Regions from separate parts of the Lactobacillus sp. ESL0233 genome, predicted to be linked through region 3. Evidence: predicted binding sites of a transcription regulator. Region 3 holds the regulator's gene; each other region holds the start of a gene.
What was found. Region 3 encodes HrcA, which represses chaperone genes, less so after heat shock. Its sites were predicted from a motif close to TTAGCACTCNNNNNNNNNGAGTGCTAA; they were not measured.
Positions count from the first base shown of each region.

Region 1 (4,252 bases), on a different contig from region 3:
AATGGGAATATTATATGCAGAAGGCGCGCGCCGCTATCTTGACTCCTTGGCCACTTATACGAAAAGACGAATTAATCAAGTAGGACGCGCAGCTGTTGATGAAGTGCGCCATATTCCATCGTCTCTTGCCTTGCGCCAGCGTCCTGATATACCTGGGATAAGATCAACAGTAGGAACAGTGACTGAAATTTTTAATATTTTACGCCTTATTTTTTCCCGGCTCGGGTCACCTGTTTGTCCTAAGGGACATCGAAATGCCCCCACTATTGAAATAGCGCAGGCAATGGATTTAACCGGTGAGCAAATGGGTAAGATTCATTGTACAGAATGTGGGGTGGAATTTTATGCCTTTAGCGCGGAAGATTTTGCATTTAATTCAGATGGTGCTTGTCAAGTATGTCAGGGTTTAGGGAAGGTTGAACAACTTGATGACAGTAAAATTATTGCTGATGAAAATAAAACGCTTGCTGACGGTGCAATTGCTACTTGGCAGATTCCTGGACGCAATTGGATGTGGCGTATTGCCCGTGAATTAGGAGTTCGTACAGATATTCCTTACCGCGACTTAACTAAGAAAGAAAAAGCAATCGTGCTTCATGGTGAAGAGAGAAAAGTACCAGTAGATGTTCCAACTTCGACTGGACGTATTTATCATCTTGATGCCTTATATGAAAATGCCTATAATGCAGTAATTAATTCGCGTAAGACTACTAAGTCTGAACGCGGGCTTGAACGAATAAATTCCTTTTATCATTTCAATACTTGTCCGCATTGCCAGGGCTATCGTATTGATCCTACCCGTTGGCAACAATTAGTTGCTGGGAAAAATATTGTGACAGCTGAACAATTAACTTTAGGTGAGTTGCCCCAGTATATGCAAGCAATAAAGGACTGGTTGCCGCAGTCAATGCAAGACTTAGCTACAAATTTAAGTGATGAACTACTACATCAGGTTAAGCCTTTATTGAAGTTAGGTTTAGATTATCTAAGTTTAGCTCGGTCAGCTAATAGTTTGTCGACTGGCGAATTACAGCGCATACAATTAGGCCGAACTTTAAGAACAGAAACTACTGGGGTGTTATATGTGTTAGATGAACCTTCAGTAGGGTTGCATCCTGATAATGTAGCTGGCTTAATTGATATTTTTCACCAATTAGTTAATCAAGGAAATTCTTTAGTAGTAGTTGATCATGAAACTGCAATTATCAGTGCAGCTGATTGGATTATTGAAATTGGCCCTGGTTCTGGTAGTCAGGGAGGGCAAATTATTGCTCAGGGTACCCCGTTACAAATAAAGCAAAATTCTAATTCGTTAATTGGCCCATATTTAACTGGTAATGCACCGCTGCTTGTTCGTCCAGTAGCTAATAGAGAACTTTTTTCATTAGGACAAATTGACCTAGCAATCACCCAGTGTTTCAATTTAAAAGACGTACAAGTTAAAATTCCGTGTGGCTTTATGACGGCAGTTACTGGTTTTTCTGGAGCAGGGAAAACCACGTTAATTCTTGATGCCTTGTTACCGGCTTTGCAGGCGCAAAAAGCACATCAACCAATGCCTAAGTGGATTAAGCAGTTTAAGGGCAAGTCAATTAAAAATGTAATTAGTGTTGATTCTTCACCAGTGGGTAAAAATCAACGTTCTACAGTAGCTACTTATACGGATATTATGGATAATTTGCGTAAATTGTTTGCCCAACAACCGCAAGCTAAGAGTTATAAGTATCGTGCCAGTCATTTTTCCTATAATAATAAAGAGGGAGCTTGCCCAGCTTGTGGGGGTAGTGGTGTAATATCGCTTGATATTCAATATTTGCCCGATATGGTTGAAACTTGCTCACTTTGTGAAGGACACCGCTATAATCAAGATGTGTTAAGGGTAAAATGGCAAGGATTAAGTATTGCCGAGATACTCGACTACTCAGTAGCTGAGCTACTTCAGCAAAATTTGTTTCAAACAGAGCCTAAAATTCAAAAAACATTAACAACTTTAAGTCAAATGGGTTTAGGCTACTTGCATCTTGGTGAAGCAACACCCGCTTTATCAGGAGGTGAAGCTCAGCGGCTAAAGTTGACTAGTCATTTGCACCGGCAACAAAAAGACAGCTTGTTTATCTTTGATGAACCGACAGTGGGACTACACCCGCAAGATGTTAGAACGCTATTGCAAGTTTTTCAACAACTTTTAAATAAGCAGGCGACAATCATTACGATTACCCACGATTTAGATATTATGGCTAACAGTGATTATATGATTGATTTAGGCCCGCGCGGAGGAGCAAATGGGGGACAAATAGTTGCTTGTGGTGCACCTGTGGATATTTCGCAAAATAGGCAGAGTTTGACAGCAAAATATTTACGTGCCCAGTTTCAGTTATACCAAAAATAACTAAATAGTAAGCCTTATTTAGGACCATAAGTCTTGATAGATAAGGCTTTTTTGCTTTCGAAAAATAATTGTGGAAAAGTAAGTTATCTTTCTTGCTATCTGTGGATAACCTGCTATAATTACAAGTATAAGAAATTAGCACTCGATGCTTTTGAGTGCTAATTTAAAATTTATAATGAATACAAGGGGTGTTTAGATATGACATATTTTGACAACGAATTTGATAACTTATTTAACGAATTAAACAATTCTTTCTTTAATAGTCCGAGTGATAATAATGGTTCGATTCCTATTCACTATTCAAGCAGTATGAATATGGCACCACAAAATCTTAAGCAAAACGTTCCAACTCAAAAAGAGCAACCAATTGGGATTGACTTAGTTGAACAAGCTAAAAATAATAAATTCGATCCCGTAATTGGGCGTGATGAACAAATTCAAGCAGTAATTGAGATTTTAAGTCGACGTAAGAAGAATAATCCGGTGCTAGTTGGACCAGCAGGTGTTGGTAAGACTGCAATTGTTGAAGGTTTAGCCCAAAAAATTGCCCAAGGGGACGTTCCTGAAAAAATGAAAGATAAGCATATCATTGCCATTAATATTAATGATATGGTTGCTGGCTCAAGTTTACGGGGTAGCTTTGAAGAACGTTTAAAGAAAATTATTGATGAAGCAAAGAAAAATCCCAATATCATCTTATTTATAGATGAATTACATAATATTGTTGGCGCTGGTTCGACTGATTCGGAAAATAATAGTGGTGATGCAGCTAATATTTTAAAACCGGCTTTAGCTAGTGGAGATTTAAATTTGATTGGGGCGACAACTACTAGTGAGTATCGCCAAATTGAAAACGATGCGGCTTTAGCGCGGCGCTTCCAACCAGTTGATGTGCCAGAGCCTTCAACTGATGTGACCGTGAAGATTCTGGAAGGTTTAAAGAAAAAGTATGAAGAGTATCACCATGTAAAATATAGTGCTAGCGCTATCCGACTTGCCGTAGAATTATCACAACGTTATATTCAAGGTCGTTACTTACCAGATAAGGCAATTGATTTACTTGATGAAGCTGGAGCAAAGAAAGGACTTGATGCAACCCCTAGCGATGAAGCAGGACTGAAACAGCGTATTAAAACTTTAGAAAATGATAAAAAAGTTGCTGCTCAAAATGAAGACTATGCTAAGGCCAGTGACCTAAAACAGCAGCTTGAAAAATTACGTGACCAATTAGACCATCTTGATGATGCAGATACGCCTAGGGTTACAGATCAAGATATCTATGCTCTAATTGAGGCTAAAACTAGGATTCCAATGAGTGAATTACATGCCAGTGAAGGACAGAAAAACTTAAATTTAGCGGCAAAATTAAAGGCAACAGTGATTGATCAAGACAAGGCAATTGAAGTTATTACTGATGCGATTGCTCGTAAGCAAATTTTCAAAGATAATAATCGTCCAACTGGTTCATTTTTACTTACAGGTCCAACTGGTGTTGGTAAGACAGAACTTGCTAAGCAATTAGCAATTCAATTGTTTAGTGGTGAAAACCATTTAATTCGCTTAGATATGTCGGAGTATCAAGACCAGATGGCTGTGAATAAGCTCATTGGCTCAGCTCCGGGATATGTTGGCTATGGTGAAGGTGGTCAATTGACCGAAAAAGTACGCCACCAACCATATAGCTTGATTTTATTTGATGAAATTGAAAAAGCTAATCCCCAGATTTTTAATGCTTTATTACAAATTATGGATGATGGTCGCTTAACCGATGCGCAAGGAAGAACCGTTTCCTTTAAGGATACGATTTTAATTATGACGTCAAATGCAGGTTACTCAGATAACTTACTTAAGGATGGTCAAGTT
Region 1 is NZ_REHH01000009.1:310,543-314,794, reverse strand. It holds gene F5ESL0233_RS07785 (ATP-binding cassette domain-containing protein) at 1-2,389, shown strand, start outside; gene F5ESL0233_RS07780 (ATP-dependent Clp protease ATP-binding subunit) at 2,588-4,252, shown strand, end outside.
Region 1: a site for HrcA is predicted at 2,525-2,551, ahead of F5ESL0233_RS07780 (ATP-dependent Clp protease ATP-binding subunit). Genes of this name have one in related genera too.

Region 2 (4,252 bases), on a different contig from region 3:
ATCCCTTTCAACTGTCACTATTATTAGAGCCACTTATCATACAAAGAAGTAACCAAATTAATGCTTAGCGCTTACTTTACTGTTAAAGCAGTTGCTCACAGCAAACATTTTTCATTGGTGATAATTTATTATAAATAGTTAATGAATATACAGACAACTGTGCAACTATATCTGCGCATCAAAAACTGAATATAAAATTACTATGTTTATGTTAGCTCTATCAGCCAAGTAGTTGAAGTTTATATAAAATAAAATTTAATTGACAATATAAAGGGATACAAATATACATATCAAATGTTATTTTTAAATAATAAGCAAGCGCTTAAATTTACTTATATACCAAAGTTTTTGGTATACGCTTTCAGAATATAAATTTATATAATAATTAATTATTTATGTCAATTATTGGAATTTTTTAAGTTTTAATAACATTTATTATTAAATAGATTAGTCTTTTAATAATTTTTTATTTTTAGCAAACTGAAATTTTAGCAACAAAAAAAAGAGCTGAAAAGCTCTTTTTTTGTTTCAACCACTTACTTAATAGCCATACTTTCTAATAATTCTGCTCGTTGAGCCAGATTAACATATAATTTATTGCCACTAACTGACATTCCTTCAATTTCGCGTCCAGTATCAAATGAGTAAGTTTGCTTTAAAGTACCATCACGCCCGAGTTTAAAAATCAAATCATTAAAAGCTAAATAGAAATTTTTGTGTTTAGGATCATAAGTAAGGCCTTGACAGGGAGCATTGTTATTAACAAAACTACCACTAGTCTTACCCACTAATTTAGGATACCAATTATCACCGCTGCGTGTTAATTGCCAAAATTCATAGCAATCATTTTTAGTATCACGGTAAACGGTGTACATCTCATAATCAGACATCATTACTCCATTTTGGAAATAACGCGGATTAGTTTGATCACCAACCCAGGTTTTAATTGTCCAAATTTTATTGATTTGTAAGTCACTTTTACGTATTTGAATTAATTCTTCTGAATCAGGTCGACCATCACGAATCGTATTAATATTATTTAAAACGTAAATATATTTATCACTAGCCCCCATGGCTTGACCATGCCCAATTGGAATATATGGACTAACCTTAATATGTTTGACATAATTGTTAAAAGCTTTTTGTGACATATCAAGTAAGTGTTGCGCGTTATAAGGGCTCTTTAAATTATTCAAGTCATAACCAACAATATGACCATTATTTAAGTTTGTATGACTTAAAAGACTAGTATAAGCCCAGCCTTGTGAAACAGTTAATCCTTCTGGAATATGCCCTACACGGTTAATATTATCATCACTTGGATCTTTAACACTTAATAAAACAGGTTGATAAAAACGCGTTCTAAGCGTTAAGTCGCCACTAATCAATTCGCGCGAATCATTTTCGGGGCTATATTCATTAGGACTGATGTAGTTAACGGAAGAACCATAATGTGTTTTCCAAGTTTTATAGTCATTGGTTCCTTCCTGCGTCGGAAAGGAATTAACTACTTCGGCGTCAGCAATACCTTCTGTAGTACTCTTTCTAACAGTCACTTTTACGGTTGCAGAAGTATCACCGTAAGTATACTTAACTTTATAAGTTTTAGGAGTAGCGCAATCTATACTATCTCTTGAAACTTCAACTTGTTCATTATCAATTACTGTACCCATGCCGTTAGTTACATATGAGATTGCATCTTTAGGGAAAAAGCTATAATACTCATTACGTACTAAACTTACAGTCTTGGGTACGGCAATTTGATTACGGGCAAAGAATTTTTCATTAACATAGCCTACTTCACGACCATTTACATATATACGCCAGTAGCGATTTTTCTTAGTTTCAATTAATTGATCTGATTGAATATGGCTATAACGATAGTTAATTCCATCAGCGATTTTTTTGCTAACTTTACCATCAACTACATCTTGCCATACCGCATAATTCTTAGTACCGGCAACTTTAGTCATCATTGAAAAACCTGTAATAGTTTGCTTAGGCTTAGATTTTTTTTGGACTGCTGACTGGTTATCATCAGTCTTATCCTTGGCAGAGCTATCAGTCTTATCCTTGACTTGACTGTTTGAATCATCACTATCAGATTTAGTATCATCAACTGATTTACTAGCATCATCTTGCTCTTGATCTTGCCTTTGTGCTTGCGAATCACTTGCATCTGCCGCTAAAACTGAAACAGTTGCTAATTGGCTTGAAACAGCAAAATTTGACATTAATAGTGTAATCGCAGCTAATTTTTTAAAAAGCTTCAAAATAGTTCCTCCAAAATTTTAAATTCCTTTTACATTATAATATAAAAATAACATTACAGAGAATACAAATTTGATACACTTTCATTGACAGCACTTAATGTAAGTGATTTAATTAGCACTGTACTATTTTGAGTGCTAATATTTCTAATTTAAACTAGGAGGTAGAAAAGATGCTAGTACCTACAGTTATCGAACAAACTGCACGTGGTGAACGTGCTTATGACATCTATTCACGCTTATTAAAGGACCGCATTATTATGCTTAGCGGTGAAATTAATGACGACATGGCTAATACAATAATCGCACAATTATTGTTCCTTGACGCCCAAGACAATACTAAAGACATTTCTCTTTATATTAATTCTCCTGGTGGGGTGATCACCTCCGGCTTAGCAATTATGGACACCATGAATTTCATTAAATCTGACGTTTCCACTATTGCTATTGGTATGGCTGCTTCAATGGCTTCCATCCTTTTAACCAGTGGAGCTAAAGGCAAGCGGTTTGCTTTACCAAATTCAACGGTCTTGATTCATCAACCTTTAGGTGGAGCTCAAGGACAACAAACTGATATTCAAATTGCAGCTAATGAAATTCTGAAGAGTCGCGAGAAGATTAACAAGATTTTGCATGAAACTACCGGTCAACCACTTGAGAAAATTCAAAAAGATACTGAACGTGATAATTATCTAACAGCCCAAGAGGCTAAGGATTATGGCCTAATTGACGAAATTATGGTCAATCAAAAACAAGATTAGTAATAAAAAATGCCTCCCTTTACAGGAGGTATTTTTTATTACTAATCTTGCAAACTCTGCGCCAAATCATGCAACTTTTTTAAGCGGTGATTGGCACCTGATTTAGAAATTGGACCATCTGGTATTTGCTGGGCTAGCTCCTTTAAAGACAATTCCGGATTAGCTAACCTAAGCCGGGCAATCGTCTGTAATTTTTCTGGAATATTTTCTAAGCCAATTTTACGTTCAATTAATTCAATGTCTTCGACTTGCTTAGCAGCCGCTGTAGCTGTCTTTTTTAAGTTAGCCGTATCACAATTAACCAACCGATTAACTGAATTACGCATATCCCGCATAATACGTAAATCTTCAAACGATAACATTGCGTTAAAAGCTCCAACGATATGCAAAAAATCACCAATTTTTTCTGCTTCTTTTAAATAAACAATAAAACCACGCCGCCGTTTAGTCGTCTTAGCATTAAGATGAAAATAGTGATTCATTAATTCCAGCAAGTCATTATTATGATCTTCATAAGCTGAGTAAATTTCTAAATGATATCTACTAGTTTCAGGATTATTCACACTACCACTAGCCAAAAAAGCCCCCCGTAAATAAGACATAGCACCTTCACGCGAAGAGGTAATTCGGGGAGGAACTCGCGTAATTATCCCTAAATCAGTAGCTAAGATTTCTAGATTAGTTAGAATTTCATGAACATGATTTTGCAAACGAACTAAGTATTGATTATTTTTTTTTAATTTCATTTTACGTGAAACAATCAAAAGTGGTTCTACTTGATAAGCTGTTTTTATCAAGGAAAAAATTCGGCGGGCAATTGCAGGATTTTCAGTAGTAATATCAAGACTATACCGGTGATCATGAAAATTCAAAACACCATTCATACGTAAAAAAGCAGCCAGCTCCGCCTTAGCATGTTCTGGATGAATTGTTAATGAAGTTAATTCTTTTTTCACCTTACTTGCATAGCTTGCCATTATTTAACTATTCCTTTCTACGAGACATTGCAGCAAAAGCCAAATTAATAATCTCCTTAGCTACTTTTTGTCCATCATGAAAAACTAACCCACTACGTTGATCAATAAAATCATCAGTGATTACGCGGCTACCTTGAGCACGTAACCCAGCAAAATCGTTTTTAACTGGTTCAATATATGCATCATAATCCTTAGGATTAAATTTAGACATATCAATTTTGGCCCCATTAACCAAGGTAGTATT
Region 2 is NZ_REHH01000006.1:187,172-191,423, reverse strand. It holds gene F5ESL0233_RS02570 (SH3-like domain-containing protein) at 537-2,273, opposite strand; gene clpP (ATP-dependent Clp endopeptidase proteolytic subunit ClpP) at 2,444-3,031, shown strand; gene whiA (DNA-binding protein WhiA) at 3,073-4,008, opposite strand; gene yvcK (gluconeogenesis factor YvcK family protein) at 4,016-4,252, opposite strand, start outside.
Region 2: a site for HrcA is predicted at 2,386-2,412, ahead of clpP (ATP-dependent Clp endopeptidase proteolytic subunit ClpP). Genes of this name have one in related genera too.

Region 3 (4,252 bases):
CAAAGAACACTGCCAATAGTAAGGGCTTACCCTTAGTGCTAATGACATTTGATCGGCATCCTAAGGAGGTCTATCAAAACCAAGTAGTGAGTTATATTGATACCCTAGATGAAAAGATATATAAAATGCGGCAGCTTGGAGTAGATTATTTGTTGGTGATGCATTTTAATGAGCAATTTAGCAAAGTAAGTGCCCAAGAATTTGTAGATAATATTATTGTTAAACTTAATACTGAGACTGTTGTTGCTGGTTTTGATTATACCTATGGACCTAAAAATATTGCCAATATGCAAAATTTACCCAAATTTGCGCAAAACAGATTTGAGATTATTACGGTTCCGGAACAAACATACAATGGCCAAAAAATTGGCTCAACAGAGATTAAAAGAGCTATTAAAAATGGGAAAATGGACTTAGTTAAAGACTTACTTGGCACACCTTATGTCATGTCCGGTTATATTGGGCATGGACTACGTAATGGTCACAAGTTGGGCTTTCCAACTGCTAATTTAGTTTGGGATGAGAATAAGGTGATTCCTAAAGTTGGCGTTTATGCTACAAGGACAATGATTAATGGTAAGTGGTATGAATCAATGACTAGTGTAGGCTATAATGTAACAATTAACAGTGCCCAAAAAATATATATTGAATCTAACTTATTTGGTTTTAGTGAAGAGGCTTATGACCAAAAGATAATAATTAAATGGTATAAGTATACACGTGGCGAAATAAAGTTTGCTAATTTAAATCAACTAAAAGAGCAAATGAAACAGGATAAATTAAAGATTACAGACTATTTTGAGCGGTACAGGTAAGTTGAAATTGTTGCAAAAATTTATTTCAAAATAATTAGCACTCAGCTTGACATTCTGCTAAATACTAGTATCATAATAATTGTTAGCACAAAGCAAATAAGAGTGCTAAAAGTGAGGGCGATATTTATGTTGACCGAACGTCAAGAATTAATTTTAAAAACAATTATTAATAATTTTACACAGACACATGATCCTGTCGGTTCAAAAACTGTAATGAACCAACTGCCAATTAAAGTTTCCAGTGCAACTATTCGTAATGAAATGGCTCTTTTAGAAGACAAGGGCTTAATTGAAAAAACTCATTTGTCTAGTGGCCGTTTACCATCAACTGAAGGCTATCGGTACTATTTAGATAATTTAGTTGAGCCATTACGTTTGCCAGCATCAGTATATGATAGAATTATGCTACAATTTAGCCAGCCATTTCATCAAGTTAATGAAATTGTTCAAGAGGCGGCCAAGATTTTATCTAATTTGACTAATTATACTGCTTTTGCTGAAGGACCAGAGAGTAATTCTTTAACTATTACTGGTTTTCGAATTGTTCCATTAGTGAATAGGCAAGTTATGGCTATTTTGGTTACCAGTGATGGGAATGTTCACAGTCAAGTTTATCGTTTACCCTATAATATTGGTGGCGATGAAGTTGAAAAAGCTGTGCGAATGCTAAACGATGAATTGGTAGGTAAGACTTTAAACGAAATAAACCCGAGTTTATTAAGTCAAGATTTAAGTGAAAAATTTGGTCTTCATCATATCACTGAATTAATTGAATTGGTTGAAGATGTGGTTAAAGAGGCTACTAGTGAGCAAATGTATGTTGACGGGCAGCTAAACCTTTTAAATAACAGTTCACTAAGCGATGCTTCAAGTTTGAAATCGCTCTATGAATTACTGGGTCATGAAGATATAGTTTCGAATTTAATGACTAATGTAATGAACTCAAGTGATAGTCACTCACCCATAAGAGTTAGTTTAGGTTCGGAATTATCTAATGATTTATTGAAGGATTATAGTCTTCTTACTGCAGAGTACAGTGTAGGGTCATATGGTAAGGGTATTATTGCTTTACTTGGTCCTAATAATATGCCATATTCGCAAGTGATTGGCCTACTAGAATATTTTAGAAATGAATTAGCTAAAAAGCTACTGGAATATTATGGCAGATTTAAATAAAGGAGGTTAACTGTGAGTAAAGAAAAACAGACTAATGAAAAAGATTTTATAGAAAATCAACCGGCAACGGATGAAACGAAAGATTTTGAAGCTCAAGTAGATGATCAACAAGCATCTGAATCTGAAAAAGATAAAATCAAATCAGAGTTAACTAGGGTACAGGAACAAAATAAAGATTTAGAAGATAAATACTTACGTAGTCAAGCAGAAATGCAAAATATGCAAAATCGTTATAATAATGAACGTGCACAATTGATTAAGTATGAATCTCAGTCTTTAGCTAAAGATATTTTACCGGCAATGGATAATTTAGAAAGAGCTTTAGCAATTGAAGTAGATGATGAAGCTTCAAAGCAGCTTAAAAAGGGTGTTCAAATGACTCTTGACTCCCTGATTAAAGCGATGAAAGATCATGGAATTAGTGAAATCGATGCTGAAGGTGTAGAATTTGATCCAAACTTACATCAGGCAGTTCAAACGGTTACTGCTGAAAATAATGAGCAGAAGAATTATATCGTTCAGGTTTTACAAAAGGGATATTTATATAAGGATCGCACATTAAGACCAGCAATGGTTGTTGTTGCACAATAATTGAAAGGAAGTTTTATTAATGTCAAAAGTTATCGGTATTGATCTTGGAACAACTAACTCTGCAGTTGCAGTTCTTGAAGGTAAGGAACCAAAAATTATTACTAATCCAGAAGGTAACAGAACTACTCCTTCAGTAGTTGCCTTTAAGGATGGTGAAATTCAAGTTGGTGAAGTAGCTAAACGGCAAGCAATTACTAATCCTAATACTATTTCTTCAATTAAGCGTCACATTGGTGAGGCTGGTTATAAAGTGAAAATTGGGGATAAGGCCTATACACCACAAGAAATTTCTGCAATGATTTTACAATATATTAAGAAATTTTCAGAAGACTATTTAGGTGAGAAGGTTACTGAAGCAGTTATTACGGTTCCAGCTTACTTTAATGATGCTCAACGTCAAGCTACTAAAGATGCTGGTAAGATTGCTGGTTTAGAAGTAAAACGGATTATTAACGAACCAACTGCTTCATCACTTGCTTATGGTTTGGATAAAGATGCTGAAGATGAAAAAGTTTTAGTATATGACCTTGGTGGTGGAACTTTCGATGTTTCTGTTTTGCAACTAGGTGATGGTGTTTTTCAGGTATTGTCCACTAATGGTGATACACGTCTTGGTGGTGATGACTTTGATAATAAGATCATTGACTGGCTTGTTAAAGGCTTTAAAGATGAAAATGGTGTGGACTTATCAACTGATAAGATGGCACTACAGAGATTAAAAGATGCTGCTGAAAAAGCTAAGAAAGATCTATCTGGTGTATCTTCAACTCACATTTCACTTCCATTTATTTCTGCTGGTGAAGCCGGTCCATTACACTTAGAAGCTGATTTGACTCGTGCTAAGTTTGATGAATTAACGGCTGATCTTGTTGATCGAACTAAGATTCCATTTGATAATGCACTAAAAGATGCAGACTTAACTGTTAATGATATTGATAAGGTTATTTTAAATGGTGGATCGACTAGAATTCCAGCGGTTCAAGAAGCAGTTAAGAAGTGGTCTGGCAAAGAACCTGACCACTCAATCAATCCTGATGAAGCTGTTGCCTTAGGTGCTGCTATTCAAGGTGGTGTTATTTCAGGTGATGTTAAGGATGTCGTTTTACTCGATGTTACTCCACTTTCACTTGGTATTGAAACCATGGGTGGTGTCTTCACTAAATTAATTGAAAAGAATACCACAATTCCAACGTCTAAGAGTCAAATCTTTTCAACTGCTGCTGATAATCAACCTGCTGTTGATGTCCACGTTTTGCAAGGTGAACGTCCAATGGCTGCTGATGATAAGACCTTGGGTCGTTTTGAACTGACTGATATTCCTGCCGCACCTCGTGGTGTTCCACAAATTCAAGTAACCTTTGATATCGATAAGAATGGAATTGTAAACGTTTCGGCTAAAGATATGGGTACCGGTAAAGAACAAAAGATTACCATTAAGAGTTCATCTGGTTTATCCGATGAAGAAATTCAAAAGATGCAAAAAGAAGCTGAAGAGCATGCCGAAGAAGATAAAAAGAAGAAAGAAGAAGTTGACTTACGCAATGAAGTTGATCAATTAATTTTCTCAACTGAAAAGACTTTGGGTGAAGTTAAGGATAAAGTTTCTGAAGACGATATTAAGAAGGTTCAAGATGCGCTTGATGAATTGAAGCAGGCACAAAAGGACAATA
Region 3 is NZ_REHH01000007.1:304,009-308,260, reverse strand. It holds gene ribF (riboflavin biosynthesis protein RibF) at 1-815, shown strand, start outside; gene hrcA (heat-inducible transcriptional repressor HrcA) at 942-1,991, shown strand; gene grpE (nucleotide exchange factor GrpE) at 2,004-2,582, shown strand; gene dnaK (molecular chaperone DnaK) at 2,602-4,252, shown strand, end outside.